4 regions of the Rhizobium sp. CAU 1783 genome follow, and region 4 is predicted to be linked to each of the others. Evidence: riboswitches for the same ligand, from Rfam matches in the RefSeq annotation. Region 4 holds a riboswitch; each other region holds the start of a gene.

Region 1 (7,605 bases), on a different contig from region 4:
CGGTGAACTGAAGGTCGGTGACCGTTTCGTCGGCCGCTCCATCATGGGCTCGGAGTTTCACTGCACGATCGAGGCCGAAACCGAGATTGGCGGCAGGAAGGCGATCATCCCGACCATTTCCGGCCGCGCCTGGATCACCGACACGCGGCAGCTGATGCTCGACCCCGATGACCCCTGGGCCGGCGGTTACCGTCTGTCCGACACCTGGCCGAAGCTCTGAAGAAACTCCGGCAAGAGCGGGAACCGGTCTTGCGTCGGGCGTTGTGTTTGGATGCTAAACCGGAAAACCCGATAGGAGGCTGCGATGACGAACAAGGAGCGCCCGGCATGCATCGCGCATTGGCGTGATGTCGAAGGCCCGGACAATTCGCATTACGATGGCGACGACGAGCTGATGTCGATCGGGGCGCCGCTTGCCCGTCATTTCGGCCTTACCCGGCTCGGCATCCATCACGAACGGCTGCCGCCCGGTCGCCGCACCTCCTATCCCCATGCTGAAAGCGCCGAGGAGGAGTTCGTCTACGTGCTGACAGGTACCCCCGACGTCTGGCTCGACGGGGTGCTGCATCGCTTGAAGCCGGGCGATGCGGTCGGCTTTCCCGCCGGCACGGGTCAGTGCCACAGCTTCATCAACAATAGCGCGGAAGAGGTGACGCTGCTCGTGGTCGGCGAAACGCGGAAGACCGAGAACCGCATCTATTACCCGAGGAACCGCGATCTCGCGGACAAACGCAGGGATTGGTGGCACGACTGGCCGGAGCGGCCGATTGGCCCGCATGACGGCCTGCCGGATGTCCGAAGGGATGGCCAGGACTAGACCTTGGCTCTCAGGCCGCGTTTCGGAAAGTCGCCAGAGCCAGCGTCAGCACGAAAGCGCTGACCACGACGACCAGCGTCCAGACGAAACCGTTCGCGCCCTCGACCTTCCGCCGCAGGGCGTCTGCCTCCAGGAAAACCGGCGAGAAGCAGGGCGGCAGGCAAGCGAATTGCCTATTTGCGGACGGCGATGCCGGCTTCGAGGGCTGCCTCGATGAAGGCGCGGCGGGCGTCCTCGTCGCTCTTCTTGCCGGCCACCACGTCCATGCAGACGAGCAGTGCCTTGTCGAGCGCCGTGCCTTCCTCGGTCGGCCAGTCCTCGATCAGTGCCCAGGACGCCGCTTCCGTGCTGTCGATCGTCACGTCTTCGCCGTCCTCACCGAGGGCGAGGGTAACGGGTTTGCTCCAGGGCTTGCTCATCGGGTCGGGCTTTCGGAAGAAAAAGGAGTTTGGGTCCCTGCCGGCATGGCAGGGCATTGCGTCGCTTTCTAGCGAAGTTCGCCCTTGACCGCTACGACGAAGAGCCGCGGAAATCGCAAAAGAACACGCCCGTCGGCCATCGGCGGATAGGCGCGGGCGATCCGGGCAGTGTAGTCGGCGACGAAGGCATCGGCATTGTCCGGTCCCGCGGCGTCGAGATAGGGGCGAAGGCCGGTGCCCTTCACCCATTCGACGATCGCCTCCGCATTCGCCATCGGGTGATAGTAGACCGTGTGCCAGACATCGACCCGCAGGGCGTTTTGCGAAAGCCGTTCGAGATAGCCGGCCGGTGAGGGGAGCCGCTGACGCCGGAGCCGCCCCCCGGCAAATGCCGGCGCCCAGGACCCCGCGGCCCCGGTCTCTTCCATCAGAAGATGCGTCGGCTCGTCGAGGTTGTCCGGCATCTGCATGGCGAGAACCCCGCCGGGTGCCAGATGATCGAGAAGACGCTCCATCAGCGACAGGTGGTCGGGGAGCCATTGCAGCACGGCATTGGCATAGAGAAGGTCGGCCGGCCGGTTCGGCCGCCACGTGGCGAGATCGGCCTTCACGAACGGTGTGCCCGGCAGCCGCGTGCGCGCCTTGTCCAGCATGTCCGGATCGCTGTCGAGGCCGGTGACGGCGCCTTGCCCGAAACGGTCGATCAGCAGTTCGGTGGAGTTTCCCGGCCCGCAGCCCAGGTCGAAGACGCGGTCTGCCCTCTCGAGCGGCACCTGCGACAGCAGGTCACGCGCCGGCCGGGTGCGCTCTTCCTCGAACTTTAGATACTGGGTCGCGGACCAGGCCATCGCGTCATGTCCTTGCGGTGTGAGAGCGTCGGGGGGGGGGGGGGGAGCCGCGCCCCGACGCCCCAACTTCTAGCCCTGCGGCTCCGTCTTGCGCAAGGCGGTCGGCAGTCAGCCGATCCGTCCGTTCGTCCGCATCAGTCCGATGAAGAACAGCCCGCCGGCAAGGCCGGTGATGATGCCGATCGGCAGGTCCTGCGGCGGGATGACGATGCGCGACACCATGTCGGCCCCGACGAGGAAGATGGCCCCGGCAAGCGCCGAAAGCGGCAGCACGCGGCGGTAGTCGCCGCCGACGGCAAAGCGCACCACATGTGGCACCATCAGCCCGACGAAGGAGATGATGCCGGAAAAGGCGACGGCCGCGCCGGTCAGCAGCGCCGAGACGACGAACACCACCAGCCGGAAGCGTTCGGCGGAAATCCCGAGCGTCGTGGCGTTCTCGTCGCCGAGCGTCATGGCGTTGAGCCGCCGGGCATTGAAGACGAGATAGGCGCCACAGACCACGAGGGCGACCAGCGGATAGGGCAGGTGGCTCCACTGCGCCAGCCCCAGCCCGCCGAGCATCCAGAACACCACCATATGGGTGGCGCGCGGGTCCCCGAGGAAGATGGCGAGGCTCCCGAGCGAACTCACCACGAAGGAGATCGCCACCCCGGTCAGCACCAGCCGGCTGGCATTGGTGGCGTGCGCGAAGCGGGCGGTTGCGACCACCAGCGCCGTGCTGGCGAGCGCCCCGAGAAAGGCGAGCAGCGGCACGGTCGCCAGGCCTAAGAACATGCCGGTATGCAGGAGCGCGATGATCGCGCCGAAGGCGGCACCCGACGAGATGCCGAGCAGATGCGGGTCGGCGAGCGTATTGCGGGTCACGGCCTGAAGCGCCGCTCCGACCAGCGACAGGCTTGCCCCGATCACCGCGCCGAGGATCACCCGCGGCAGGCGCACCTCCCAGACGATGGCGTCGCGGCCCGCTGACCAGTCGACGACGAGGTTCGTCGCGCCGAGATGGCGGGCAATGACCTTCCAGACCGTATCGAGCGGGATGTTGGCCGCGCCGACGCTGACGCCGACCAGCATCATGCCGAGGAGGCCGAGCGCGAGCCCGGCCACCAGAAGCGGCAGCGCATGGATCAGCGCATGGCACGGACCCTTGACGAAATGCCGGTGGCTCATCAGTTGACCGTCGGATGGAAGGCGCCGGCCAGCGTCTTCACAGCCTCGACATTGCGCGGACCGGGTGTCGCCTGCGCATAGGGCAGCACCACGAAGCGGTTGTTCTTCACGGCGGGAATGTCCTTGAAGGCCGGGTTCTTGCGCATGAAGTCGGCCTTCTGCTCGGCGGTGACGTCGCCGTAGTCGACGATCACCACGACGTCCGGATTGCGTTCGATCACGCCTTCCCAGCCGACCGTGGTCCAGCTCGTCTCGACATCGTCCATGATGTTCTTGCCGCCCGCCGCCTCGATCAGCGCGGTCGGCATGGCATAGCGCCCGGCGGTGAACGGCTTGTCCTCGCCCGAATCATAGACGAAAACCTTCGGCATCGGGGCATCCGTCGGCACCGCGGCGATCGCCTTGGCGATCTCGGCCTTGTAGCCGTCGACCAGCGCCAGCGCCTGCTCCTCGACGCCGAAGATCCGGCCGAGATTGACGATGTCGGTATACATGTCCTCCATCGAGGACTTGTCCTTCTTCATGATGTGGATGCAGCTTTCGGTGAGCGCATAGACCTTGATGCCGAACGGCTCGAGCGTGTCCGGCGTCACCTCGCCACCGACCTTCATGCCGTAGTTCCAGCCGGCGAACAGGAAGTCGGCATCGGCACCCAGCAGCACCTCCTTGGTCGGCTGCTGCGGGGCAAGCTCCGGCAGGTCGCCGAGGCGGGCCTTCAGTTCGCCGTCCATCTTGTACCAGCCGGAAATGCCGGAATAGCCGGCCATCTGTCCGGTCAGATCGAGCGCCAGCATCATTTCGGTGAGGTTGATGTCCTGCGAAACGGCCCGCTTCGGCGCGGCCTCGAAGGTCACGTCGCGGTCGCAGCTCTTGACGGTGACCGGGAAGCCGGAGGCGAGCGCACTAGAGGCGGCGAGGGAAAGCATGGCGGCAAGGCAAAGGGAACGGTGCATCAGAAATTTCTCCTTTATTAGAAACTGTGGTCGAGGTGGAAGGAAAAGCGCGGGCGCCCCGTCTTAGGGTGGCGTTCGACGGTGGTTTCGACGGCGAAGGTCTCGCGGATGGTCTCCGGCGTCAGCACCTTGAGCGCCGGGCCGCAGGCAACTTTCCGCCCGTCATGCATGACCAGCACATGGTCGGCATGGGCGGCCGCGAGCGGCAGGTCGTGCAGCGACACGATCACCGTGGTCGGAAGGTGGGAGAGGAGCGCGAGCACCTCGAGCTGGTGGCGGATGTCGAGATGGTTGGTCGGCTCGTCGAGGATCAAGAGGTCGGGCCTCTGCACCAGTGCCTTGGCGATCATCGTGCGCTGCTTCTCGCCGCCGGAGAGCGAGGCGAAGCTGCGCGCGGCGAGATGGGTGAGCTTCATCAGCGACAAAGCCTCGCCGACGGCCGCAAGAGCGGCCTTGCGGTTGCGGCTTTCGGCATGGGGCGTGAGGCCGAGCTCGACCACCTCGGCGACCGTTAGGCCGAAGTCGCCGGCCGGTTCCTGCAGGACGGTCGCCACGCGGCGGGCCACGTCGGGGGGCTCGAGCTGCCACAGATCGGTGCCGTCGAGGCTGACCCGACCCGCGACCGGCCGGTGAAAACGGTAGAGGCAGCGCAGCAGGCTGGACTTGCCGGCCCCGTTCGGGCCGACGATCGCCAGCATCTCGCCGGGGTTCACCGAGAAGGTGAGATCATGGATGATGGTCTGCCGCCGCGTCGGCCCCCAGCTGAGAGCCTCCACTTTCAGTGCAGCAGGTCTAGGCCCGTATAGGGATTCTGAAAGCTCCATCGCTCGCCTCCGCGGTCACGCGGGGGCCAGAACGAGATCCGGTCGGGCAAGAAGCAGCAGTGTAAGTCGCAATCGCCATCGTCGTTTCCCTTGGCACACCCCGGCCAGGTTTCGTCAATCGTCGATGGCAGGTCTCCTGGCTTGCGGGTCATCGCGCTCCCGGGCCTTCCCAGCCTTTCGGCCAGTGGCATGTCCGGTCGAGCTCGCCGCTCACAGTTGCGGGGGCAGCCACGGTCTTGCGCCCTGATGGGTACGTCGCACCGTGTTCCCTTTTAATTCCTCGGGACGCCAGTCCTTGGGAAACCTTCAACGGTGGTTGGCGTAACGATGTTACATCGTGGCGTCAATGGTGAAATTTTGCATCCGCCTGGCCTGCGCGTCACAGGCTGGCAAGGTTCGGCAGGATCAGGTCGGGACGGTGATCGGTGTATTCGTCAGGCAGGTCGAGGCGGTTGATCCACACCGTCCGGAAACCGAATCGTTGCGCGCCCGCGACGTCCCAGCGGTTGGACGACTGGAAGGAAACGGCGTGCGGATAGAGCCGGTAGGCAGTGGTCACCATGTCGTAGACCTCGGGCGCGGTCTTGTAGGCGCGAATCGCGTCGACCGAGAAGACGTCGTCGAGGATCACGTCGAGGGCGGCGTTCTTCACCGCCGCCGCCAGCATCTCGGGCGAGCCGTTGGACAGGATGGCGAGCTTGGCCCCCCGGCTCTTCAGCTCCTTGAGGACGGCCGGCACTTCCGGATAGCAGTCGAGCGTCCAGTAGGCCGAGAGAAGATCGGCACGCAGCGCCCGGTCGACGCCCGGAAAGCGCGCGAGCGTGTAGTCGAGCGCCTCTTCGGTCAGTTGCCAGAAATCGCGGTAGCTGCCCATCAGGCTGCGCACCCAGGAATATTCGAGCTGCTTGGCGCGCCACATCTCGGAAAAGCGTTGGTGCTCGGGGCCGGCCCGCTCGGCGTGGCGGCGCACCGCCGCATGCACGTCGAAAAGCGTGCCATAGGCATCGAAGACATAGGCCGCCGTGGACATCGTTCCTCCCGTCAAAAGCTCCGGAAGTCATAGGCGCCGAAAGGCCGCTCGGCAAGGTCGCGCGCGCCTTCAGCGTCACGCCGGTGCCGCGGCCTTATCGCGTGGCGGTCTCCTCGGCCCGGAGACCGGCGATGTCGTTGTCGATTTCGGTCAGCGCCCGGTCGAGATGCCCCTCGAACACCAGCGTCGCCTCCTCGGGCACGACGCTGATCTCGGGCGGTCCGTGAATGCGGACGTGGAAGGATTGCGACAGTCCCTCGTCGAGGCCGCGGGTGAGGAGATCGATGTAGCGCGTGCCGTAGCCGGTGATGACGATCGGCATGTTGTCGTAGAGGCTGAGCACCCGCGACAGGCCCTGGCCGAGCGCAAGACCCGCCTGGCGGAAGGCGTATTCCGACATGCGATGGCCCTGGCGCGCCCGGTTGGCGATCTTGTCCATCTCGGCAAGCGGAACGAACTTGGCGGGGATGGTGTCGGGCGGCACCTCGAAGGCCGTGCGCAGGATCCCGTAGAAACCGGCCGACGCCTCGACGCAGCCGTAGGAGCCGCAGCGACAGAGCTTGCCGTCCGAGGCGTTCAGCATGTGGCCGAAGTTCGGTGCGCTGACCTCGAGGTCGCCCGACTGTCCCCGCCTCGCGATGCCGAGCCCGATCGAATGGCCGAGCGAAAGCGTGGCGAGCGCATTGAAGGGGCGGGCAGCATCCTTGTCGGCGCGAAGGCCGAGCGCATGGGCGACCAGCAGCGTCTCGTTGTTGACACGGACCCGCGTCTGGGGGGCGAGATCGAGCGCGGTCGAAAAGTCGATCTCCTCGCGGCCGAACACCGGCGACCAGAGGAGCCGTGTCCCGCCGGCATCGACCATGCCCTTGGAACTGACCGACACCGCCGTGATCCGCTCTGGCGCGAGCTTCGATCGTTGTGCGAGCCTCGCCAGCGCGTCTCGAAAGCCGGCGATGAAGGCGATCGGCGAGGAGGCGGCGTGATCGCGGGCTTCCTCGAAACGGTCGATCAGTGTCCCGGTATAGTCGGCGAGCGAATATTGCACGCTGTCGGAGGAGATGCGCGCGGCGATCAGGTAGCTGAAATCGCGCCGCCGGGCAAAGAGCACGCGCGGCCGTCCGCGCCCTCCTGCCGCCGGCTGCTCGCGCCGCTCCAGCGCGCCGATCCGCTCCAGCTCCGCGGTGATGGCCGAGACGGTGGCCGAGGCGAGGCCCGTCGCGGCGGCGATGTCGGTATGGGCGAGCGGTCCATGGCGTCTCAGCGCCGAAAGCACGAGGGCGCTGTTCTGCTGACGCACCATTTCGGTGCTGGATTTCGTCAGCATGGCAGGCGTCCGTTCATGGCATCCCTTCGCGATAGGTCCTGCACAAAAATCATTCGGGGCTGCGGTTTGCAAGCCCTGCGGGAGGCTGTGTTGACAGTCCCGGAATCTTCTGACATTTATTTTCTCGACTGTCGAGAAAAACCATGGGCGGCTTCGCCGGGGCTGGGCAGTATGTCAGGGCGGTCGTCGGGGCGAACGGGAGGTTCGCCGGCGTGCCGTC
Region 2 (7,605 bases), on a different contig from region 4:
GCCGAACTATGGCGAATTCGACGAGAAGCGTGTCTTCGTCGCCGGCGAGATGCCGGGGCCTGTCAACTTCCGCGGCGTCCGCCTCGGCATCCCGGTCTGCGAGGACATCTGGGGCGAACTCGGCGTTTGCGAGACGCTCGCCGAGTCTGGTGCCGAGATGCTGCTCGTGCCGAACGGCTCGCCCTATTATCGCGGCAAGGTGGACGTGCGCCATCAGGTCGTGCTGAAACAGGTCATCGAGACCGGCCTGCCGATGATCTATGCGAACCAGCTCGGCGGCCAGGATGAACTGGTCTTCGACGGTGCGAGCTTCGCGTTCAACGCCGACAAGACGCTGGCCTTCCAGATGAGTCAGTTCGAGGCGACCGTGTCCGTGACGACCTGGAAACGGGCGCAGGACGGATGGCGGTGCGGCGACGGGCCGATGTCGCGCATTCCGGAAAAGGAGGAGGCCGATTACCGGGCCTGCGTCCTCGGATTCCGTGACTACGTCAACAAAAACGGTTTCAAGAGCGTCGTGCTGGGCCTTTCCGGCGGCATCGACTCCGCCATCTGCGCGGCAATCGCAGTCGATGCTCTGGGCGAGGAGCGGGTGCGCACGATCATGCTGCCCTATCGCTATACCTCGCAGGATTCACTTGCCGATGCTGCGGCCTGCGCCAAGGCGCTCGGCTGCCACTACGACACAGTGCCGATCGCCGAGCCGGTCGAAGGTTTCCTCTCGGCGCTGTCCGACATGTTCGAGGGGACTGAAAGCGGCATCACCGAAGAGAACCTGCAGAGCCGCGCGCGCGGCACCATTCTGATGGCGATCCCCAACAAATTCGGCTCGATGGTGGTGACGACCGGCAACAAGTCGGAAATGTCGGTCGGTTATGCGACGCTCTACGGCGACATGAACGGCGGCTTCAATCCGATCAAGGACCTCTACAAGATGCAGGTCTATGCGTTGGCTGCCTGGCGCAACGGCCATGTGCCGCCGGGTGCGCTCGGCCCCTCTGGTGAAGTCATTCCGCAAAACATCATTTCTAAGGCGCCGTCGGCGGAACTCCGTCCGAACCAGACGGACCAGGATTCGCTGCCGCCTTATCCGGTGCTCGACGACATTCTCGAATGCCTGGTCGAGCGGGAAATGTCGGTTGACGAGATCGTTGCACGCGGTCACGACGTCGCCACCGTTCACCGGGTCGAACATCTGCTTTATCTTGCCGAATACAAGCGCCGCCAGTCAGCGCCGGGGGTGAAGATCACCCGCAAGAATTTCGGCCGGGATCGTCGCTATCCGATCACCAATCGCTTCCGCGACCGCTGAGGCGGCCGGCGGCGCGTTTCCGGGAGGGAAGATGCGCAGCTCCGTCGAAATCTACAATATCCGCACGCGCAGCCATCGCGTCGTCTGGCAGACGGAGCGCCTCGTCGAGGCGCCGAACTGGACGCCGGACGGCGCCTTTCTGATCCTCAACGGCGACGGCCTACTCTATCGCCTGCCGGTGGACGGGAGCGCAGAGCCGGTGCTGATCGACACCGGATTCGCCACGCGATGCAACAACGATCATGGCCTTTCGCCGGACGGCAAGCAGATCGCGATTTCGGACAAGGTCGCCTACGGCAAGTCCTGTATCTATGTCCTACCGGCAGGCGGCGGGGAGCCCCGCCAGGTGACGCGCAACGTGCCTTCCTACTGGCACGGCTGGTCGCCGGACGGGGCACGGCTCGCCTATTGCGGCATTCGGGACGATGTCTTCGACATCTATACCATCTCCATCGACGGCGGGGAGGAGACGCGGCTCACCTTCGGCGAGGGCCGCAACGACGGGCCCGACTATTCGCCGGACGGGAAATGGATCTATTTCAATTCGAGCCGGACCGGGCGGATGCAGATCTGGAGGGTGCCAGCGTCCGGCGGTGCGGCCGAGCGGATCACCGACAGCCGTTTCGGCGACTGGTTTCCGCATCCTTCGCCGAACGGCGACAAGGTGCTGCTGCTCTCCTATGATCCGGAGGTTTTCGACCATCCGCGGGACCTTCCTGTCCGGCTTCGCCTCATGGACCCGGACGGGCAGAACATCGAGACGCTGTTCGAACTGTTCGGTGGTCAGGGCACCATCAATGTGCCGAACTGGGCGCCGGACGGGGAAGCGTTTGCCTATGTGCGGTATTTCCCCGTCGCCTGAATTGCCGATGTCGCATGCGACGGCTTGTGTCGCGCGACGATTGCGCTAGAACGATTCCGTCAGGTGCCCGGCGTGTCGAACGGCGGGAGAATCGGGAAGCCGGTGGAAATCCGGCACGTGCCCAACGCTGTGAGGTGGATGGAGCGCGCGAACGGGTCGGTTGCGACCCGAGCCACTGGTCTTTAGGCCGGGAAGGCGGCGCGATCCAGCCGAAGCCCAGTCAGAAGACCGGCCTGGCAAGATAGGCTTTGCCCGCGTGGACGGCGGGCGGTCGTCAGCATTGTTGGGGAACAAACGATGCAAGATGAACCGAGCGAGCATCTCGTCCGGGCCGGCGCCTTTTCCGTCGAAGAGCGCGAGGCCGTCTACAAGGCGATCCGGACCCGTCGTGACGTCCGTGACCAGTTTCTGCCTGATCCCTTACCCGAGGATCTGATCGCCCGCCTGCTGGAGGCCGCACACAATGCGCCGTCGGTCGGATTCATGCAGCCGTGGAACTTTCTCGTGGTGCGCGATCAGGTGCGGCGCGAGGCGGTGTGGCGGGCCTTTTGCCGCGCCAATGACGAGGCGGCCGAGATGTTTTCCGGTGAACAGCGCGACAGCTACATGCGGCTGAAGCTCGAAGGCATCCGCAAGGCGCCGCTCGGCATATGCGTGACCTGCGATCCGACGCGGGCCGGGCCTGTGGTGCTTGGGCGCACCCACAATCCGCGAATGGATAGCTATTCGACCGTCTGCGCGGTGCAGAATCTCTGGCTTGCCGCGCGTGCGGAAGGCGTCGGCGTCGGCTGGGTCAGCATCTTTCACCAGGACGACATTCGCGCGCTGTTGGGCATTCCAGGGCATGTCGAGGTCATCGGCTGGTTCTGTGTCGGCTATGTCGATCGCCTCTACGATCAGCCCGAACTGGCGCTCAAGGGTTGGCGGCAGCGTTTGCCGATCGAGGATCTCGTCTTCGGAGAGGTCTGGGGAGCACCTCTTTCGCCTGCCTTCGACCGAGAAACGTAAGTATAGTTACTTTATACTGATCTGGACCTGTTGTGTTTAACATAAATTAAGGCGGCATGGCTAAATCTGGCCATGCTCAGGGTTTCCCTCGACTGCATGACGCAGGTTTCGCGCCGGATGAAGCGGCGAGCCAAACCTTTTCATTGTTGTCTTTGGGGTCTTCATGAAGCTTTTCAACATTCGTCTCGGAAAAGCGGTTCCCGCAGCGATCGGCGGTCTCGTCCTGGTCAGCGTCACCGTGCTCGCCATTTCCGACTATTTCGGACAGCACCAACTCGAAACGGTCATCGATCTCTACGAGACCGAACGTAAGGCAGACGTCTATCTGCGCGACCTGATCGCCGCGCAGAAGGAGGTCGAGCTTGCCATCGTCAGCACACAGGAATCGCTGACCGATATTTCCGCCACCCAGGCGAAGGATGGCCTGGACGACGGCTTCAAACTGGCCGAGGAAGAGGCCGCACGTCTGGCCAAGCTGATGGATCGCATCAATACACTTTCCGTCGCCCTGGAAGCGCCTGACCTCGTCCCGGCCATGAAGCTTCTTGCGGATCGCTATGCGGACTTCCACAAGGCCGGCATCGAGATGGCCAATGCCTTCATCAAGGGAGGGCCGGCCGAGGGCAACAAGTTGATGGGCAATTTCGACAGCTTCTCGGATGCCCTGCAGAAGGAGATCGAGGCAACCCATTCGATGGTCACAGCCATCGTCGACAGGGAAATCAGGAAGTCTGAGGCGGACATCTCCAATGCGCGCGCGGAGGCGGAATCCATGGCCGCGCTTCTGGCCGCGCTCGGCCTCGTGCTGCTCGCCAGCGGTGCCGGCCTAGCCTTCTTCGTGATGCGCAGGCTGCTTGCACCGCTCGACCGGGCAACGGACGCGATGAACCGTCTGGCGGACGGCCACATCGATGCGCAGCTTGCCGGAGCCGAGCGCTCCGACGAGATCGGTGACCTCGCCCGGGCGTTCACGCACTTCCGCGAAAACCTCATCGCTCGCCGTGACGCCGAGCTCGAGGACAAGCGCAATCGCGAACGGCTGGCGGAGATCCAGTCGATGAACGAAGCCGACCGCATAGCCGAGCTCAACCGGACGAAAACCGCCGTCGATACGGTGGCCGAGGCTCTCGATCGTCTGGCCCATGGCGACCTGACCTCACGCATCACCAGGGTCTTCGAGGGCGAATATGATCGCCTGCGGCTCAATTTCAATCAGTCGGCCGAAAAGCTGCAGTCAGCGATGTCCGGCATCGCCAACGTCTCGCATGAGATCCGCTCCAGCTCGGCGGAAATGCGGGCGGCTTCCGACGACCTGGCACGCCGCACCGAACAGCAGGCCGCGGCCCTCGAGCAGACGGCGGCAGCGCTCAACGAGATCACCACCACCGTCAGCAACTCGGCCGCGATTGCCGACAGCGCCAGCCGCAAGGTAAGCGAAGCCAACCGGCGGGCCGAACAATCGGACGAGATCGTCCGCCACGCCATTGCCGCCATGGGCCGGATCGAGGAGAGCTCCTCGCAGATCGGCAAGATCATCGGCGTGATCGACGAGATTGCCTTCCAGACCAACCTCCTTGCGCTGAACGCCGGCGTCGAGGCGGCCCGGGCGGGCGAGGCGGGCAAGGGCTTTGCCGTCGTTGCGCAAGAAGTGCGCGAGCTTGCCCAGCGCTCGGCCAATGCAGCCAAGGAAATCACCGGGCTCGTCGCGCGGTCGGGCGAGGCGGTGAGCTCCGGCGTCTCCCTGGTCAACCAGTCGGGCGAGATCCTGAGCCTGATCCAGGCCAACGTCACCGAGATCAACAGCGATATCCGGGCCATCGTGACCGGGGCGCACGAGCAGGCAACCGGGCTGTCGGAAATCAACGGCGCCATCACGCAAATGGACCAGGTCACGCAGCAGAATGCCGCGATGGTCGAGCAATCGACCGCCTCGGCACACAAGCTGGCACAGGAGGCCGACGACCTGTTCGCGCAGGTCCGGCAATTCGAGATCCGCGCGTCCGCTTACGGCACGGCCCAGACCCGCGCGGCCTGAGGCCATCGGACCGCAGCAGTCTCAAGGAGAGGCCGGCCGCAAGCCGGCCTTTCTCGTTTCAAACGCTGCGGGTTGGCCGACCGTCACTGCTGGACGGGCTGTGGGCCGGGCAATGCGGGGTTCTTGAGGTCGATGCTGCTGGTTTCCTTGGGCAGGAAGGTCGGTCCGACCTGGCGGACATGGGCGGCATTCGGATCGTAGACTCGATCCTCGATCGGTCTTTCCGCGGCAGTCACAGGCGGTTTGACACCCTTCTTCGCCTGGCTTTCTGATCCACCCATTTCGATCACAGCCTTGCCGTCGGCCGGATGGCTCTGGCCGGCTATGCCCGTGCCGCGCATCTTCCGATAGTAGGCGGTGAGATCGCAGCCGCAGGCCGGTTGCTCGCCGCTCTGTCGGTTGAGATAGGCGAAGGCATTCGGGAGGCTGCGATAAGGCTCTCCCGTTTCGGCCGAGACCATGTCGGCCGATTCTTCCGTACTGATCGCGTGAAAGAAGAGTTCGGTCTCGGTGTTCGGGCACATCTGTTCACAGACCTGCGCGTCACGGCGGAAGCTGAGCGGCGAGGTTCCCGACGAGATCGGGAAGAAGGCGCCGTCGCAGGTGCGGACGCAGAGTGTGCGAAGGTTGCCCTGGCCGGCAAGGGCCATGAAGCGGGCGGTGTTTTCCGGATCAAGGGGCTGCGGTCCCTCGGCGCCGGGGGGCGTCAAGTCGGCCTCGTCGACCGGCGGTGGCTCGGCGTTGCACCCATTGTCTTCAAGAGCCGCAAGCAGCCGAAGCCTTGCAGGATTTTCGCCAATGCTCTCGCGGCCGGCCTCATCGCGTTTTGCGGCGAGATCCTGCCTGTTTGTCTCCATGCGGGACAGAGCCTCTGAGAGCTCGCCGCATTGTGTTGTCCCGTCGGCGCGATATTGCACGACCGAACCGTCGCAGCGCAGGCTTCGCATGTCCTGGCGGACCTTGCGGATCTCCAGGTTCTGTCGGGCGATGGCGCTCGAATAGCGCCGCACGGCCGCGGTGTCGACGATCACCTCCGGGACGGCAGAGAGGCGCAGCCTGAGGCTCTCGCACACGGCGGATGTCTGCGCTGCCACGGGCTGGCAGAACATCAGAGCGGCAAGCGCCAGCGGCAGTCGGCTCCTGAGATCGTGCAATTCGTATCCCCGATTGGCGTTGCGCGGCGCCGAAGCGGCGCCCGTGTGCCTGTAGGTGCTCGCATATTAGTTTGCACAGCACAATGCGCCAACCGGGAACACGAAATTGTGTTAACGGGCGGACGCCGTCGTCTTTCGGCATCGGCGACCGTCGATGCGATCAGGCGGCGCGTGCCTGTTCGACGGACAGAGGTTCGGTGAGCACGGAGCCTTCGATCCCGGCCACCGTCTTCATCCGCTCCAGCAGTTGCGGGGTAACCTCCCAGGCAATCGCTACGGCGTGAACAGACCCGATCTTGTGGGGCGCACCGATGCGTTCGCCGGGGCAACCCATGCGGCGGAACATGCGCTCGAGAAAGACGTCGGTCACCGTGACGATCCGGTCGAGGCGAGAGGCCAGGCCAAGCTCGCCGACGCCACACATCAGTTCGGCGGCGGTGATCGTCACCTGGTTCGAGGCGCGATCCTGCGAGATGTCAGGATCGATGCAGAAGCGGCTCGATTCCCAGATACCGTGCTGTCGAACGGCGGGCTGGTCGTCCAGCAGGATCGGGAAGGTGTCGTCGAGCATATTGGGACCGAGCGTCGGCAGCAGCCTCAGCGTCCCGCGCAGCGCGCCGCTGTCGGAATAGGAGAGGACGTATATCGGATTGGCATCGTCGTAGTGGTCGATCTCCCAGTCGTCGACGACGTTGACGTCCCAGCGGAGCAGGTCGTGAAAGACACGCTTGCGAAGCCGATGCATAGCAGAAATTTCCAGTGGTTGGCGGTGGCGCCCGGCGCCATTGATGATCTTGATCATTCCAGTCTCCCTGTTCGTGTGGCGACCGGAAGATGGTGCAGGGCAGCAAAAATAAAACTGTCGGTAGAGACAGGTGCCGTCCATGCAATTTTTGATTATGCTGCGGGCGGCAACGCCGGTGCTGCGGTCAGCGGATTTCCGGGCCGGGAAGCAGGCCGCGCCACGATGCCTCCGCGACGGCTTGCGTGTTGGAAACGACGTCAAGCTTCTGTCGGGCATTCGCCATGAAGTAGCGCACCGTGCGTTCGCTGATGCCGAGGATGACGGCGATTTCCCAGTAGCTCTTGCCGGCGGCCGACCAGTAGAGCGTCTCGCGTTCGCGTCGCGTGAGGCGCGGGGTGTCGAGATGCTCGACGCGATCGCCACCGGCGCGCAGCAGTGTGGCATGGAAGGCGATGGCGAGGGACTGGAGGTCGCGATCGTGGTGTCTGC
Region 3 (7,605 bases), on a different contig from region 4:
ATCGGATGCTTCAGGCTCATCAGACTGGCGAGACGGAAGCTCGGGCCGGCGGTGCGGCTCGCAACGGCGGCGGCGATCGCTGCAAGTTCGGTGTCGGCCGCCGACAGGAACAGGATGTCGCCCGGCGACTGACCGAGATCGACCGCCTCTTCGCCATCGCTGATCGACCCTTTCTGGGCAAGGAGAAGGTGCATCAGACGGTGCCTCTCCGGTGCCGAACAGACACCCCCCTCTGCCTTGCCGGGCATCTCCCCCTCAAGGGGGGAGATCGGAATGCGGCCACCGCAATGTCGTCGCCACCACCCCGCAGCCTTGTCGTTTCCTCAGAAGAAGACGCAAGCCATCCGTGCGCCAAACGGCGGCGGCTAGATCGATCTCCCCCCTTGAGGGGGAGATGCCCGGCAGGGCTAAGGGGGGGGAACCGCGCGTTCATGGGGTTAATGAAGCCTCAGGCCGCCTTCTCGACGGCCTCGACCACCGCACCGAAATCCCATTCGTGCAGGCCGATGACGACGAGGCGCGTTTCGCGGGTCTCTCCGGCGGTCCAGGGGCGGTCGAAATAGGTGTCGATGCGCGATCCGACGGCCTGAATGACGAGGCGCATCGGCTTGCCGGGCACGTCGATGAAGCCCTTGAGGCGCAGCACGTCGTGTGCCTCGATCACGCCCTTCAGGCGATCGACGAAGGCGGACGGATCGGCAATCGGGCCGAGCTTCATCACGAAGCTCTCGAACTCGTCGTGGTCGTGATGATGGTCATGCGCCTCGCCGCTCTCGTGGAGCGCCTCGTGCTCCAGTTCATGATGCGATTTGCGATTGTCGATGTCGTCCTCGGTCGAGGCACCCAGACCCAGCAGCACCAGAGCCGGGACGTCGCCGTTTCTCGCCTCGATCAGCGTCGGCTTGCGGTGGATGCGCTCGGCGACCTCGGCCTTGACGGCGGCGATCGCGTCGGCGTCGAGCAGGTCGGTCTTGTTGAGGACGATCAGGTCGGCGCAGGTCAACTGGTCCTCGAACAGCTCCTCGATCGGGCTTTCGTGGTCGAGGCTATCATCGGCCTCGCGCAGCGCATCGACCTTGTCATGGTCGTCGGCGAAGCGGCCGGCAGCAACGGCGGCGCTGTCGACCACGGTGACGACGCCGTCGACCGTCACGCGGGTGCGGATATCCGGCCAGTTGAAGGCGGCGACCAGCGGCTGCGGCAGGGCAAGGCCGGAGGTCTCGATGACGATGTGGTCGGGCTTGACGTCGCGCTCGAGCAGCTTCTGCATGGTGGGAATGAAATCATCGGCGACAGTGCAGCAGATGCAACCATTGGTCAGCTCGATGATGTCGTCTTCGGTGCAGTTTTCCGCGCCGCAGCCCTTGAGCACATCGCCGTCGACGCCGAGATCGCCGAACTCGTTGATGATGAGCGCGATCTTCTTGCCACCGGCATTCATCAGCATGTTGCGGATGATGGTGGTCTTGCCGGCGCCGAGAAAGCCGGTGATGACGGTCGCGGGGATCTTCTGTTGCAGCATTGGTTCAACCCTTCATTCTGAGCGGCAGGCCGGCCGCAACGAAATAGACCTCGGCCGCAACCTGCGCGACCAGTTGATGCAGGCGACCGGCATGGTCGCGGAATTCACGGGCCATCCGGTTTTCGGGCACGATGCCGAGACCGACCTCGTTCGAAACCAGGACGACCTTTGCACGCAGCCCGGGCAGCGCCGCGCAGAGTTCGGCCGACCGGGCGGCGACATCCTCCTCCGCCATCATCAGATTGGTGACCCAGAGCGTCAGGCAGTCGACCAGCACGACCCGCGCTGGATCGTCGATGCGCTTCAGCAGACCGACGAGATCGACCGGCTCCTCGTGGGTCGTCCAGCCGTCGCCGCGGTCGATCTGGTGCCGCCTGATCCTGTCACGCATTTCATCGTCATAGGCGCGACCGGTCGCGACATAGTGGCGTTCGCGCGCGCAATCGACGACGACGCCTTCGGCGAAACGTGACTTGCCGGAACGGGCACCGCCGAGCACGAGAATGGATGTAGAAAGATCCGTTGCCATCGTCACGACCCGGCCACACGCTGAACGCATGCGGCGCCGACACGAACGGCAGCTGGCACCAAACGGTGCCCGCAGTCGCGGAATCGACGGATTCCGCCCTTCTGATACGTCGCCACGACAACCTCCGTGCTGGCAACAAGGGGAGCCTCCCCTTTGCAAGGTGTGGGCATGATGCCCGGCACGGTTGGCAGGTCTCCTGGCTCGCAGGTCGCGGCGCCGGATGGCGCCAGCGGATCCTCCTCGCCTTCCCGAAGGTGGATGCGGCGCGAAAGGGGGACGATTCGTAGACATAGAGGCGTCCGGCCCTGGCTGATCGCGCAGCCCTTCAGTGGCTTTTCCGTTCCTGCCTGGATCCGGACCGTTCACACAACGCGAACCGTCGCCCCTCACCTCGCAAGTCCGGACGGAAGACCCTCGCTGCTCTACAGTCGCGGGGTCGGCTGCGATTGACGGTTCCGGACTGGATCCCCATCGTCGCATTCCCTTTTGCTTCCCGGCTCGCCAATCGCCGAACCGAGAACCATCCGTAAGCGATTTGATTAGGCGCAAGGACCGTTCAAGTCAATCGACGCTCAGATGTGGCGACGCGCAGACGTGGCGACGCGAAGCTCAGGGCTTATGCGGTTCGCAAGTCGGATCATTGGCGGGATCGCAAGGTACCGCCTTTTTTCCAAGCGCAACGGAACCGCTCGCGCCTTCCTCGACATTGGATTTCATGGCGGAAGCCGGCGCGACAGGAACAGCCCCAAGGTCCGGCACGGCCGGAACTTCGGCTGCAGAAGGTGGCGGCACTGCAGCCGGAGCGGCTGCCACCGGCGCGGTCGGGGACGCCTGCGGGACCACAGAGGCACGCGGCGCCGGATCCGTCATGAGCCGGGTCGAGGTGGTGCGCGGTGGGAGAACCACCTTGCGGATAGTCGGCGAAGCCAGCGAGAAGGCGAAGCGCACCCGGCTCGCGATCTCTTCGGCAAGGCTCTCCTCGGCCATCACCGGATCGTCGGTCGGGCTGTTGACGGTGAAGGTGCCGGTCGCGACCGGATCGCCGGTCTCCACCGAGGCGGCCGTCACGGTGAAAGTCGCAGACTGGAGCTTGCGTCGGGCGTTGAAGCCGTAGCCGAGTTTGTCGATGCGGATCACCACCACCACGCGCTCGGCTCCAGCCGGCGGACGGGTCGCCCGGATGGCATCGGAGACCCGGCGATCGACACCTTCGATGATGCGCAGGGGAACGTAGGCGTTCGCGATCACGGTGGCCTCGCGCACGTTGTAAACAAGCGGCCGGGTAATCGGTCGGTTCATCCAGCTGCACGAAGCGAGGATGCCGACAACGAACAATGCTAGGGCGAGCTTGAAAGGGCGCGCGGACATGGGAAACCCCGGACGGATGATTCTGATCCGTCAAAGATTTCCATCGTTATGGTTAGCGAAGGGTTAATCTCGAGCCTGTTGCGCCTCGAACATCGCGGCGGCAGCGGCGAAGTCGATGTAGCGACGAGCGCGACGGGCCTGCGCCTCCATGTCGACGCCCCAGTGTTCCTCGGTCCAGTCCTCGTCGAGATGGGCAAGCCCCCAGGCCTCGTCGACCGAAAGGAAGCGGTCGCGGAAGGCGAGCGCCAAGACCGCCGACCCGGTGAGGTTGGTGATCACATGCAAGCATGCCAGCGCCAAGGGCGACTTGTCCGCCGAAAGGGCAGCGGCGAAGGCTTCGATCGCCTCGGCCGGCTGTTCCTGATGGATCACCCCTTCGATCAGGATGAAGCGCGCATTGTGGGCGGACACCGCCCAGCCCAGGACCGGATCCCAGCGCAGGCACTGGCGCTCGACGAGCGCTTCGGGGCCGTCCGCGCGGTAGCACAGCATGTCGGAGCCGCTGTAGCGCACGATGTCCTCGAAGACCTCGTCGGCCTGGTCAGCCACAGCGTCGATCGCGGTATTTGCAAGGCGGGTCGCCGGCATGTTCTCCGGATCGATGGTCTCGACCTGAGCGCGCCATTCGGCTGCGACCAGCTCCGCGGCTGCGCGGGTCGGAAGGGTCAGGGGACGCTTGCCCGGTGTCTTGACGCCCTTGCCATCGAGTTTCACCGAGAACCCTTCGCCCTCCGGCTCAACCGTGACGGTGGTGTAGAAGCGCTTCGCCTGAGGTCGTTTCATCTGGATCTGGGCCCGGCGGACCGGGTCCTCGTGGCTCGGCTCTGGCACGGAAGTGCCGAAGATGTCGCTCAGTTCGTCGCGCATGACGGTATCCTCAGTGAATGTGGGCGAGAATGTCGGCCGGGCGGTCGACGACTGCGTCGGCACCGGCCGCCCAGAGTTCCTCGACGCTGGCATAGCCCCAGGAGACGCCGATGGCGGTCGCACCGGCCGCCTTGGCCATCTGCATGTCGTAGACCGCATCACCGATGACCACGGTATCGGCCGGCACGAAACCCGCCTGATCGCAACATTCAGTGACCATGGCGGGGTGCGGCTTGGACGGGCAATCATCGGCCGTGCGGGAAACGAAGAAATGGGAGGTGAATCCGTGGGTTTCAAGCACCATGTCGAGGCCACGGCGCGACTTGCCGGTGACGGCGCCGATCAGCACGTCCTCGCGGGCGGCCAAGGCCGCGATCAGTTCGGCGATGCCGGGGAAAAGCGGCTCATGGAAGCCGAGTTCGCTGCGGACGCCGAGGAAGATGTCCTTGTAGTGCGCCATCATCGCCACGGCTTCCGCGTCCGCATGCGGCTTGCCGTCGATACGGGCAATCGCGATATCGAGGGTGAGCCCGATGATCGCCTTGGTGGCGCCAACCGTGGGCTCGACCTTGCCGAAGTGGCGGAAGGTCCGCACCATGACCGCGTGGATCAAAGCGACGCTGTCGACCAGCGTTCCGTCGCAGTCGAAGAGTACCAGCTTCATTCCTCGTCCTTGTTTCCGTCGGCCTGATCGAAGCCCAGCAGGTTCCAGCTCTGCACCATGTGCGGCGGCAGAGGTGCCGTCACCTGCAGGCGGCCACCGTTCGGATGCGGGATGTCGATGTGGCGCGCATGCAGATGCAACCGTTTCTGGATGCCGCCCGGAAAATCCCAGTTCGGATCGTCGATGAAGTACTTCGGATCACCGATGATCGGATGGCCGATATGAAGGGCATGGACGCGCAACTGGTGGGTACGGCCGGTATAGGGCTCCATCTCCAGCCATGCGAGATTCTGCGCGGCGGTGTCGATGACGCGATAATAGGAGACGGCGTGGTCGGCTCCCTCCTCGCCATGCCTGGCGATCCGCATGCGGTCGCCTTCGTCGGTCTGGTCCTTGACCAGCCAGGTGGAGATCTTGTCCTCGTGCTTGCGCGGCACGCCCTTGACCAGCGACCAATAGGTCTTCTTGGTATCGCGTTCGCGGAAGGCGGCGGCGAGCTTTTGGGCCGCGCCGCGCGTGCGGGCAACCACCAGTACGCCGGAGGTGTCGCGGTCGAGGCGATGGACGAGACGCGGCTTCTCGCCCTTCCGGCTGGTCCAGGCCTCGAGCATCTTGTCGATATGGCGGGTCAGGCCCGAGCCGCCCTGCACGGCAAGCCCGGCCGGCTTGTTGAGCACGAAAACCTTCTCGTCCTCATGCAGCAGCATGCGCGACAGCAGCTCGTGATCGTCGCCATGCTTCAGGTCGTGGCTTGCGATCGGTCCGGTCTTCTTGGCGTCGACCTCCATCGGCGGGATTCGAACCACCTGACCGGGTTGCACGCGGGTGTCGGTCTTGACCCGGCCGCCATCGACACGCACCTGGCCAGAGCGCAGGAGCTTCTGCAACGGTCCGAAGCCGAGGCCGGGGAAATGCACCTTGAACCAACGGTCCAGACGCATGCCTGCCTCGTCGGCCTCCACGGTGATATGCTCGATGCCTGCCATTGCCACTCTTTCGGTCGGTCCCGCGGAAAAGCCCGCAATTCTCATCTATCGGAGCGCTTTAGAGCATTTCGATCGAAGATGGAAACAGGAAAACCGGTCAGAGCACGGAACGCATCAGGCCGATGCCGGCGACGGCGGCGGCGATCGAAGCGCCGATGCTCAGGACGAGATAGGCAAAGCCGGCCACCGTCGCGCCCCGCTCGAAGAGCGTCACGGCGTCAAGGGCGAAGGCGGAGAAGGTGGTGAAGCCACCCAGAAATCCGGTGATCAGCAGGAGCCTCAGTTCGGCGGATGCACCGTAGCGCGCGACAATCAGTTCGGCGAGGACGCCGATCGCGAAGGAGCCTGCCACGTTGACCGCGAGCGTTCCCCACGGAAAGGACGGCCCAAGCAGCCTCAGAGCACCTACACCGACCAGGTAGCGACAGACAGAACCGACGGCGCCGCCGAGTGCCACGAGCAAAATCTGGTTCATCGGACGCCCCGAGCTTGTGCGGCGCGACGCCGCGCCGCGACAGAAGGCCGCCGGCCCGGAAGACCGGCGGAAGGTTCAGGTCACGCCTTGGCGGCAGCCACGAAGTCGCGCGTGAAGGTTTCCAGAGTGGCCCAGTCGGTGAACTCGTGGATCTGCTTGACGTCGGTGGGAGCGCCCTCGCGCTCGGCCAGACGCTTGGCCATCCAGCGCTTGAAGAAGTCGTATTCGGTGTAGCGAAGGGCGCCGGCGGCGTGATGAACCATGCCGGGCGTCCAGCCTGTCTGGGCCATCAGCGCGTCGGGGAAGTGCATGGCCTCCTCACGTTCCTCGGCAAACTCGCTGCGGATGAACAAGGAAACGGACACGAAAGCGCTCGGAACCGACTTCAGCCAGTCCTTCTCGCGCTCGACGAAGTCGACGAAGGGTGCAGGATAGCGGCCTGCATGGATCGGCGCGCACAGGATAGCGGCCTGCGGATGATCGACGCCGAACTCCGCGCCGGTGACCACGTTGAACAGCACGGCACGGTCGCCGCCCTTCTCGATCTGCGCCGCGATCGTCTCGGCAATCTTGCGCGACTGACCTTCGATGCTGACGTAACCGACGAGAATAATCATGCTTTCCTCCGTCCCAGGACCAGCGACATCCCCCGTCGCCGGAGCCCAAAAAATGTTGTCTGTCAAAATGATTGCGCCGGCGGCGAATTCAGCTGGAAAATGACAGATTGCACCGCAATTGCAAGCCGAGGAGGCCCCTCGAAGCCCCCCGGAACGCAAATAATTCATCATTGAACAAATCGACGGGCGACCATTAAGATTTTACTAAAACGCCATCCTCCGATTTAAAGATGCGGTCAGGCGCCTGCTGTAACATCCACCGATCTAAAGTCTATTGGTGAAGCCCAGATGACCCAGGTCCTTTCAGTCTCCGCCACCACGGCGGGCTATGCGAGCGACAGCATCAAGCCGCCGCAACGCGCCTCCAAAGCCACGATGGTCGAGGAGAATACCCGCCTGCTCGCCGAGAAGGCAGCGGCCGGCGACGATTTCCAGCTCCGCGCCCTCGTGAGCGTGGTACAGCCGCCCGCGCTCGCGCTCTATTTCCTGACGGCAAGCCAGGAGGCGCTTGGCCAGGCGAGCCTCAAGGAAACGATCGAGGCCTACAAGAGCTCGGCCACCTGAGACATTCCCCGCG
Region 4 (7,605 bases):
GCACGGCGATCATCGGGATGAAGGTCGCGCGCAGGTTCTGCAGGAAGATCAGCAGGACGAAGAAGACCAGGACGATCGCTTCGATGAGGGTGTGAACCACCTTCTCGATCGAGAGCTGAACGAAAGGCGTCGTATCATAGGGGTAGGTGATGATCACGTTTTCCGGCAGCGATGGTGCGATCGCGGCAAGCGCCGTCTTCACGCGATCGGCCGTGTCCAGCGCGTTGGCGCCGGTGGCGAGGTTCACGGCAAAGCCGGTCGCCGGGTTGCGGTTGGCGCGGGTGTTGGTGCCATAGCTTTCCTGGCCGATCTCGATGCGGGCTACATCACTCAGGCGAACAGTCGCACCGTCGGTTTCGACCTTGAGGATGATGGATTCGAAGTCGGAAACGGTCTGCAGCTGGCTCTGGGCCGTAACGGTGACATTCAGTTGCTGGCCTTCGACGACCGGCTGGCCGCCGATCGAACCGACAGACACCTGGGTGTTCTGCGCCTGAATGGCGGCGGTGACGTCGGTCGGCGTCAGCTGGAACTTGTTGAGCTTGAAGGGGTCGAGCCAGACGCGCATGGCGTAGCCGGTGCCGAACACCTCGATGCTGCCGACGCCTTCGAGGCGCTTGATCTGGTCTTCGATCTGGGTCGCGAAGATGTCGCCGAGTTCGACGGGTTGGCGCTTGGCATCCGTGGAGACCAGTGCGCCGACGAGCAGGATGCTCGAGGTTGAACGGGTAACGGAGATACCGGCCGACTGAACGATGTCGGGGAGCTGCGACTGGACGAGCTGCAGCTTGTTCTGGACCTGAACCTGGGCGATGTCCGGCTCGATGCTGTTGCCGAAGGTCAGCGTGACCGAGGCTTGCCCGGTGCTTGACGACGAGGTCATGTAGCTCAGGTCATCGAGACCCGTCATGCCGTCCTCGATGATCGAGGTTACTGACTTCTCGACGGTTTCGGCGCTTGCGCCGCTGTAGGATGCGCTGATGCGAACGGTGGTCGGTGCGATGTCCGGATATTGCGAGATGGAGAGCGTCGAGATTGCGAGCGCGCCGCCCAGCATGATGACGATCGCGATCACCCATGCGAAAATCGGACGGTGGATGAAGAACTTGGCCATGGATTACCCCTTAGCGCCTTTGTACTGCCTGCCGAGCCCGTTCAGGGCTTCGCGGCCGGCGCTGCGTCCTGCGCCTTCGGCGCTTCGACGACGAAACCGCTCGCATCCACGGTCGCCTCGACCGGGGCGACCGTCGCACCATCGCCAATCCACTGGAAACCATCGACGATCAGCTTGTCGCCATCTGCGATGCCTTCCGTGACGAGCCAGGAATTGCCGGAAATGTGGCTGTTGACGAAGGTCCGGGTTTCAACCTTGTTCTCCGCCGTCACGAACTTCGCCGTCAGTTCGCCGCGGGCGTTGCGGGTCGCGGCGCGCTGCGGGATCAGGTAGCCGTCCTCGCTGCCGACGGTGACGCTCGCGCGAACATACATGCCGGGAAGGATCAGATTGTCCGGATTGTCGAAGACTGCGCGGATCGAGTAGGTGCCGGTCGTTTCGCTGACGGCCATTTCAGACATGTCGAGCTTGCCGGCATGCGGATACTCGATGCCATCTTCCAGCGTCAGGCGGATGTCGGCCGTTGCGTCATTCTCGTTCTTGTTCATCCGGCCTGCGGCGATCTCTTGGCGCAGACGAAGCAGGTTGGCGCTCGATTCCGTGAGGTCGATATAGATCGGGTCAAGGCGGCGCAGCGTCATCAGTGCATCAGACTGATTGGCCGTCACGACGTTGCCGATCGAGAATTTCGACGTGTTCGTCACGCCCTCGAAGGGCGCGGTGATCTCGGTGAGGTCGAGGTTGATCTGGGACACGTTCAGCGCAGCCCGTGCCTGCGCCACGTCGGCGCGCGCCTGAAGCAGCGTCACCTTGGCGTTCTCGAACTCGATCTGGGTGGCGCCACTGTTCACGAGACGCTCGTAGCGGGCAAGGTTCGCCTCGGCACTCGGCACACTTGCTTCGGCCTTGGCCAGGCTTGCCTTGGCCTGGGCGACCTCGGCCTGATAGGTGTCGTCCTCAATCTTGTAGAGTAGGTCGCCGGCCTTCACCTCGCTGCCTTCCTTGAAGGCGATTTCCTTGATGATGCCGCTGACGCGCGGGCGGATTTCTGCGACCTGGAATGCGGATGCTCGGCCCGGCAGAAGCGTGGTGAGCGGCTGGGTAGCCTTCTTCAGCACAACGACGCTGACGGGTGATGGCGGGCGCTCTGCACCGGCTCCGGCACCTGCCGCACCATTGCCGGCCGTTCCGGCATCGTTGCAGCCGGCCAGGACGGCGGAGAGGAGCAGGAGGGCCGAGGTCAGCTTGATGTGTCTATTCATTGTTTTTTCCGGGTCATCAATGTGGCGGGTGATCCAGCGGGACAATAAACCGGTTCTGCTTCAAAATTAACTCATGTTAATTCGCAGCGAGCCGGCCGACGGCGGATCGGAAGAATTGCAAAATGTGAATTCCGGTTAGTGACGTATGAAAGAAATCGTCACTTTGCAAGCGGACTTTGCAGTGCGGCATTGATCAGCGCCACGACATCTTCGCAGCGTGTTGCCAATATGTCAGCCTTCTCGTTCGCGATCATGACGGGATGGAGAACACAGGCGAGGGCCAGGAAGGCCGCATTGGCCGCCCTGTGGCTGTCGGTGACCTTGTAGATACCTTCGGCAATGCCGGCGTCGACGATGGTGGCGAGGTCGGCCAGCAACATGTCCCGATAGCGGTGACCGCATTGGAGGTCGTCCTTGGCCGTCAGGACGACCATCTCGAATATGTGCGGGTTCTCAGCCAGATCCCGCAGATGACTCTGCATGAGATGCTTGACGAACTCGAGTAGCTGGAGCGGCGCCGGCTTCTCCGTGTCATGACCGCCAAGGCGGGCGATCATCTTCTCGATATGACGGGCCGAAATGGCGTCTACCAGGCTCGTCTTCGAATGAAAATGCTTGAAGATATTGGCTGGCGACATGCCGAGTGCGGTTGCGATGTCGGCGATCGCCACGCTGGAATAGCCACGGGTGCGAAAAAGATGCTCGGCCGTGTTGAGGATGTCCTCGCGAGTCTCGCCGGCCGGTCGGCGCGGACGCCGTGTCGGGCGCACCCCGGGGCAGGCGCGTTCGACTTCCGCTGACCGAAGACCTTTCTGCGAGGCTGGCACTTGGTATCAACTCCCCGGGAAATAGGCGGCGAGGTTCGCCTTGACGCGCTCGCGCGGTGTTGCTTCCCGATCGTCCGGCACAAACTTGCGGCCGGTGATCGTCTCGTAGGCCCTTATATAGACCTTTGAGGTCTCCTCGACCAGTTCGACCGGGATTTCCGGAATCTCATCCTTGTAAGGGTCGCAGCGTTCCGCCACCCAGGCGCGCACGAAATCCTTGTCGAAGCTCGCCGGGCGTTGGCCCTTCTCGAAGCTTTCCGGATAGCTGTCGGCCAGCCAGTAACGGCTGCTGTCCGGGGTGTGGATCTCGTCCGCCAGCAGGATGTTGCCGTCTGCGTCGCTGCCGAACTCGTACTTGGTGTCGACGAGGATCAGACCGCGTTCGGCTGCGAGTTTCTGGCCGCGGGCGAAGAGGGCCAGCGCATAGCGTGAGACGGTGTCCCATTGTTCTTGCGTCAGAAGGCCTTCAGAGACGATCTGGGTGGCACTCAGCGGCTCGTCATGCCCACCGTCGAAGGCCTTGCTGGTCGGGGTGATGATGGGGTCGGGCAAGACCTGGTTGTCGCGCAGGCCATCCGGCAAGGTAATGCCGTACATGCTGCGCTCGCCCTTCTTGTAGAGCGTAAGAATCGAGGTGCCGGTGGTGCCGGCAAGATAGCCGCGCACGACGATCTCGACGGGAAGGATGTCGAGCCGCTTGCCGACGACGACGTTGGGATCCGGATAGTCGATGACGTGGTTCGGGCAGATGTCGGCCGTTTCCTCGAACCAGTAGCGGGCAGTCTGGGTTAGGACCTGGCCCTTGTAGGGAATGCAGGTGAGGATCCGATCGAAGGCACTGAGCCTGTCCGTGGAAATGATGATCCGGCGACCGTCGGGCAGGTCATAGTTCTCCCGCACCTTGCCGCGGTAGTAGTTCGGCAGTTCGGGAAAGTGAGCTTCGGACAGAATGCGCAACGGCGTTACCCTTTGGTGAGCGGGTCGAAACGGCAGGCGAGCCAACCGGACCGTGGTTTTTAACCGACCGCATGTCAAGCGCTGCCGGCTTCTGAGAGGCCGGTAGCGCAAGCGGCGGGCTTTTTCAAAGAAAAAAGCGCGGGCCACGGCCCGCGCTTCGTCTTCTCCGCCTCTTGCGGTTTGACTGCGCCCGATCAGGCGAAGGTCAGGCGGTTCACTTCCGTCATGTTGGCGACGATGCCGTTCGAACGCATCTTGCGGATCAAGGTGACCGCTGCGAATGTGATGAAGGCCTCGACGACGAAGACCGGGAAATAGGCAGCAACCCAGGTGGCCCAGTCGGTGACGGCAAAGCTGTCGTTCGAGATCATCAGCCAGAAGCCGACCATTGCGGATACGCCGGCATAATAGACCGCATCGATGCGCAGGACCTTGCCGAGGCTGAAGCGGTCCTTGAGGTCGGCGTCGAACAGCCGGCGCCCGAAGCTGTAGTGAACTGCAATCATCGGCAGCATCAGGGAGAGCGCATTGACGCCAAGATGGGGAATGTCACCCGGCTCGAACAGGAAGGCCTGCAGCACGAGGCCGAACGCGAAACCGAGTATGGCCGGGGCAAAACCGAACAGCATGTAGATGGTGGTCGCACCGATGAGGTGCAGTTCGGATGGGCCGACAGGCAGGTGCCAGATCTGCATCATCGCGGAAAAGCCGACGGCCGCGAGCGCTGCCTTCGGAATGTTGAGCGGGTTCCTGACGATTGCCGGAACCTGGGAGGCCACAACGGCGAGGGCGGCCGCATTTGCCAGGGCAAGGCGGATCGGGTCGATAATTCCAACTTCAATATGCATTTGTCATTCCTTTCGTCCGCGCCCACCGCGCGGTCTTTCGAGAGATGCCACGCTCGTGGCTCAGGTGATGGCAGGTCTCCTGGCTTGCGGGTCTTCGCTCTCGGTCCGCCTTATCAGCCCTCTGGCCAATGGCATTCTGGACGTCGCTCGCCGCTCACAGTTGCGGGGGCAGCCACGGTTTCGGCCCCTGATGGGTAGTCCTCACCGTATTCCCTCTTCGTCCACCTCGCCGTTCGGGTCGGTGGAACCATCACGAACACACTATTAGGACTGCAGCACGGCGCCTGTCCAGAAGCGCCATCCGCCATGTCGCGATTGTTGTTTGGCGTTCCTGACGAATGTCATTTTGCCGCATTGCGGCAGCCGCAACCGGTCGCTAGGGGTGACAAATATCAAGAACTGGGTGCTGCCCGGAAAGGACGATGCGATGATTGCGAGGATGATCTATCACGTGCCGGTGTTCGGCTGGATGCTGAAGGAGGCCGTGAGTGGCCCGACCACCGCCAAGGTGCTCTTCATCGTCAACCTTCTGCTGTTGTGGCTTCTTGCGATATTCGCCTTCGGCTATCCTGCGATTATCATTCCGGCGCTTGTGGCCGTGCCGACCATGTTCGTCATCCTGATCCTGATCACCAACGGCTGAAAGACAAACGGGCCGGAGTTCCGGCCCGTTTCGCATTCGAATGAAGTCCGTCTTGTCGCGGTGGCGATCAGGCCAGCGTGTACTGGGTCTTGACCGTGGTGAAGAATTCCGCGGCGTAACGGCCCTGTTCGCGCGGGCCGAAGGACGATCCCTTGCGGCCGCCGAACGGAACGTGGAAGTCGACGCCCGCCGTCGGGAGATTGACCATCACCATGCCGGCCTCGGCGTTGCGGCGGAAATGGGTCGCATGCTTGAGGCTGGTGGTGGCGATGCCCGACGAGAGACCGAACGGGGTGTCGTTGGCGACCGAAAGCGCTTCCTCGTAGTTCTTGACGCGGATGACGGACGCGACCGGTCCGAAGATCTCCTCGCGTGAAATGCGCATCTGGTTGCTGGCTTCGGTGAAGAGCGCCGGCTGGAGATAGAAACCGGGCGTTTCGCGGTTGAGGCGTTCCCCGCCAAAGGCGAGCTTTGCGCCCTCCGAGCGACCGATGTCGATATAGTCGATGTCCTGCATCAACTGGCGTTCGTCGACCACCGGGCCGATATGGGTGCCGGCCTTCAGGGCATTGTCCACCGTCACCGACTTCAGGCGCTCGACAAGGGCGGCGACGAAGCGGTCATGGATGCCTTCGGTGACGATCAGGCGCGAAGATGCGGTGCAGCGCTGACCGGTCGAGAAGAAGCAGGAGTTGAGCGAGGCCTCGACTGCAACGGAAAGGTCGGCGTCGTCGAGAATGACGAAGGGGTTCTTGCCGCCCATTTCCAGCTGATACTTGCGGCCATGTTCGATCGAGGAAAGAGCAACGCGCTTGCCGGTGCCGACCGAACCGGTGAAGCTGATGCCGGCGAGATCCGGGCTGTCGAGCATGACCTGACCGATGACCGAGCCCTTGCCCATCACGAGGTTGAAGACGCCCTTCGGCAGTCCGGCACGATGAAGGATGTCGGCGATCGCCCAGGCGCAACCCGGAACCAGTTCGGCCGGCTTCAGAACGACGGTGTTGCCGTAGCAGAGGGCCGGCGCGATCTTCCAGGCGGGGATTGCGATCGGAAAGTTCCACGGCGTGATGAGGCCGATCGGACCGATCGGTTCGCGGGTGATCTCGACGCCGATGCCGGGGCGCACTGAGGGGAGGCTCTCGCCGGCAAGCCGCAGGCATTCGCCAGCAAAGAAGTCGAAGATCTGCGCGGCGCGGATGGTTTCGCCGATCGCTTCCGGCAGCGTCTTGCCTTCCTCTCGGGCGAGCAGCGTGCCGAGTTCTTCCTTGCGGGCGAGGATCTCGTCGCCGGTCTTCTTCAGGATGGCATGACGCTCCAGGATGCCGGACCGCGACCAGGCGGGGAACGCGGCCTTGGCCGCGGCAATGGCGGCCCGCATGTCGTCCGGCGTGCCCTGTGCATAGAGGCCGACCACATCATTGGTGTCGGAGGGGCTACGGTTTTCGGAAGCGTTGCCGCCGACCCATTCGCCGGCGATGAGATTGTTGAATGTCATGGGAGTATCCTTCCGATCTGTGGTGTTTCGGCGAGAGCCGCGTGGGCCGCACCTGAGAATTCTGGTCCGGGCGGCAAATTGTCAGGCCGGGCGTGAGTTGGCAAGGCTGATATATCTGCCTGGCGCTCCTGATCATGCCGCTCTCCCTATATATGCCTATATATAGTCGAAGTCCGTGGCGGCGACCGGCGGCGACCAGAGAGAGCCCAGTGGCATTCGTTTCCCGGTCAGCGTGCGGTGCCCGATGGCACTCAGAGCGGGGCACTGCCGTCTTGATGATGCTGTCTCGGCCGAAAAGAGGGCCTTTGGCCCCTCTGTCGAGGTCGCATTCGAACGAATTTCGAAATAGCTGAATAAATTCATGGCCTTGTAGAAAAAGACAGTTTTTTGACAAAAGGCTGTTGACTGCCGGAAGAAGCGATTCTATAACCCCGCTCACTGACGAGGGCGGCGGCG

Evidence for each region. Region 4 has a riboswitch for cobalamin ahead of ACX93L_RS21590 (energy-coupling factor ABC transporter permease). Riboswitches for the same ligand answer to the same signal wherever they lie in the genome.
Region 1: it holds a riboswitch for cobalamin, as region 4 does, so the genes downstream of both, ACX93L_RS12175 (ABC transporter ATP-binding protein) here and ACX93L_RS21590 (energy-coupling factor ABC transporter permease) in region 4, are expected to answer to the same signal.
Region 2: it holds a riboswitch for cobalamin, as region 4 does, so the genes downstream of both, bluB (5,6-dimethylbenzimidazole synthase) here and ACX93L_RS21590 (energy-coupling factor ABC transporter permease) in region 4, are expected to answer to the same signal.
Region 3: it holds a riboswitch for cobalamin, as region 4 does, so the genes downstream of both, cobU (bifunctional adenosylcobinamide kinase/adenosylcobinamide-phosphate guanylyltransferase) here and ACX93L_RS21590 (energy-coupling factor ABC transporter permease) in region 4, are expected to answer to the same signal.

What each region holds. Positions count from the first base shown of each region.
Region 1 covers NZ_JBTOLM010000002.1:1,107,473-1,115,077, forward strand. The annotation lists gene ACX93L_RS12145 (trans-3-hydroxy-L-proline dehydratase) at 1-220, shown strand, start outside; gene ACX93L_RS12150 (cupin domain-containing protein) at 305-817, shown strand; gene ACX93L_RS12155 (DUF982 domain-containing protein) at 991-1,236, opposite strand; gene tam (trans-aconitate 2-methyltransferase) at 1,305-2,084, opposite strand; gene ACX93L_RS12165 (FecCD family ABC transporter permease) at 2,193-3,254, opposite strand; gene ACX93L_RS12170 (ABC transporter substrate-binding protein) at 3,254-4,207, opposite strand; gene ACX93L_RS12175 (ABC transporter ATP-binding protein) at 4,225-5,031, opposite strand; cobalamin riboswitch at 5,141-5,354, opposite strand; gene ACX93L_RS12180 (haloacid dehalogenase type II) at 5,411-6,061, opposite strand; gene ACX93L_RS12185 (ROK family protein) at 6,156-7,385, opposite strand.
Region 2 covers NZ_JBTOLM010000001.1:1,089,741-1,097,345, forward strand. The annotation lists gene ACX93L_RS04990 (NAD+ synthase) at 1-1,312, shown strand, start outside; gene ACX93L_RS04995 (TolB family protein) at 1,344-2,174, shown strand; cobalamin riboswitch at 2,219-2,425, shown strand; gene bluB (5,6-dimethylbenzimidazole synthase) at 2,472-3,182, shown strand; gene ACX93L_RS05005 (methyl-accepting chemotaxis protein) at 3,346-5,217, shown strand; partial or broken gene ACX93L_RS05010 (DUF2865 domain-containing protein) at 5,589-6,326, opposite strand; gene ACX93L_RS05015 (acyl-homoserine-lactone synthase) at 6,532-7,173, opposite strand; gene ACX93L_RS05020 (helix-turn-helix transcriptional regulator) at 7,301-7,605, opposite strand, start outside.
Region 3 covers NZ_JBTOLM010000003.1:487,005-494,609, reverse strand. The annotation lists gene cobN (cobaltochelatase subunit CobN) at 1-194, opposite strand, end outside; gene cobW (cobalamin biosynthesis protein CobW) at 449-1,522, opposite strand; gene cobU (bifunctional adenosylcobinamide kinase/adenosylcobinamide-phosphate guanylyltransferase) at 1,527-2,051, opposite strand; cobalamin riboswitch at 2,221-2,591, opposite strand; gene ACX93L_RS16200 (hypothetical protein) at 2,661-3,419, opposite strand; gene ACX93L_RS16195 (ATP12 family chaperone protein) at 3,483-4,286, opposite strand; gene ACX93L_RS16190 (HAD-IA family hydrolase) at 4,297-4,950, opposite strand; gene ACX93L_RS16185 (RluA family pseudouridine synthase) at 4,947-5,936, opposite strand; gene crcB (fluoride efflux transporter CrcB) at 6,034-6,411, opposite strand; gene ACX93L_RS16175 (flavodoxin domain-containing protein) at 6,492-7,028, opposite strand; gene ACX93L_RS16170 (hypothetical protein) at 7,317-7,592, shown strand.
Region 4 covers NZ_JBTOLM010000008.1:94,927-102,531, forward strand. The annotation lists gene ACX93L_RS21570 (efflux RND transporter permease subunit) at 1-1,114, opposite strand, end outside; gene ACX93L_RS21575 (efflux RND transporter periplasmic adaptor subunit) at 1,156-2,376, opposite strand; gene ACX93L_RS21580 (TetR family transcriptional regulator) at 2,535-3,146, opposite strand; gene ACX93L_RS21585 (phosphoribosylaminoimidazolesuccinocarboxamide synthase) at 3,210-4,160, opposite strand; gene ACX93L_RS21590 (energy-coupling factor ABC transporter permease) at 4,355-5,008, opposite strand; cobalamin riboswitch at 5,061-5,275, opposite strand; gene ACX93L_RS21595 (hypothetical protein) at 5,391-5,651, shown strand; gene ACX93L_RS21600 (aldehyde dehydrogenase family protein) at 5,719-7,149, opposite strand.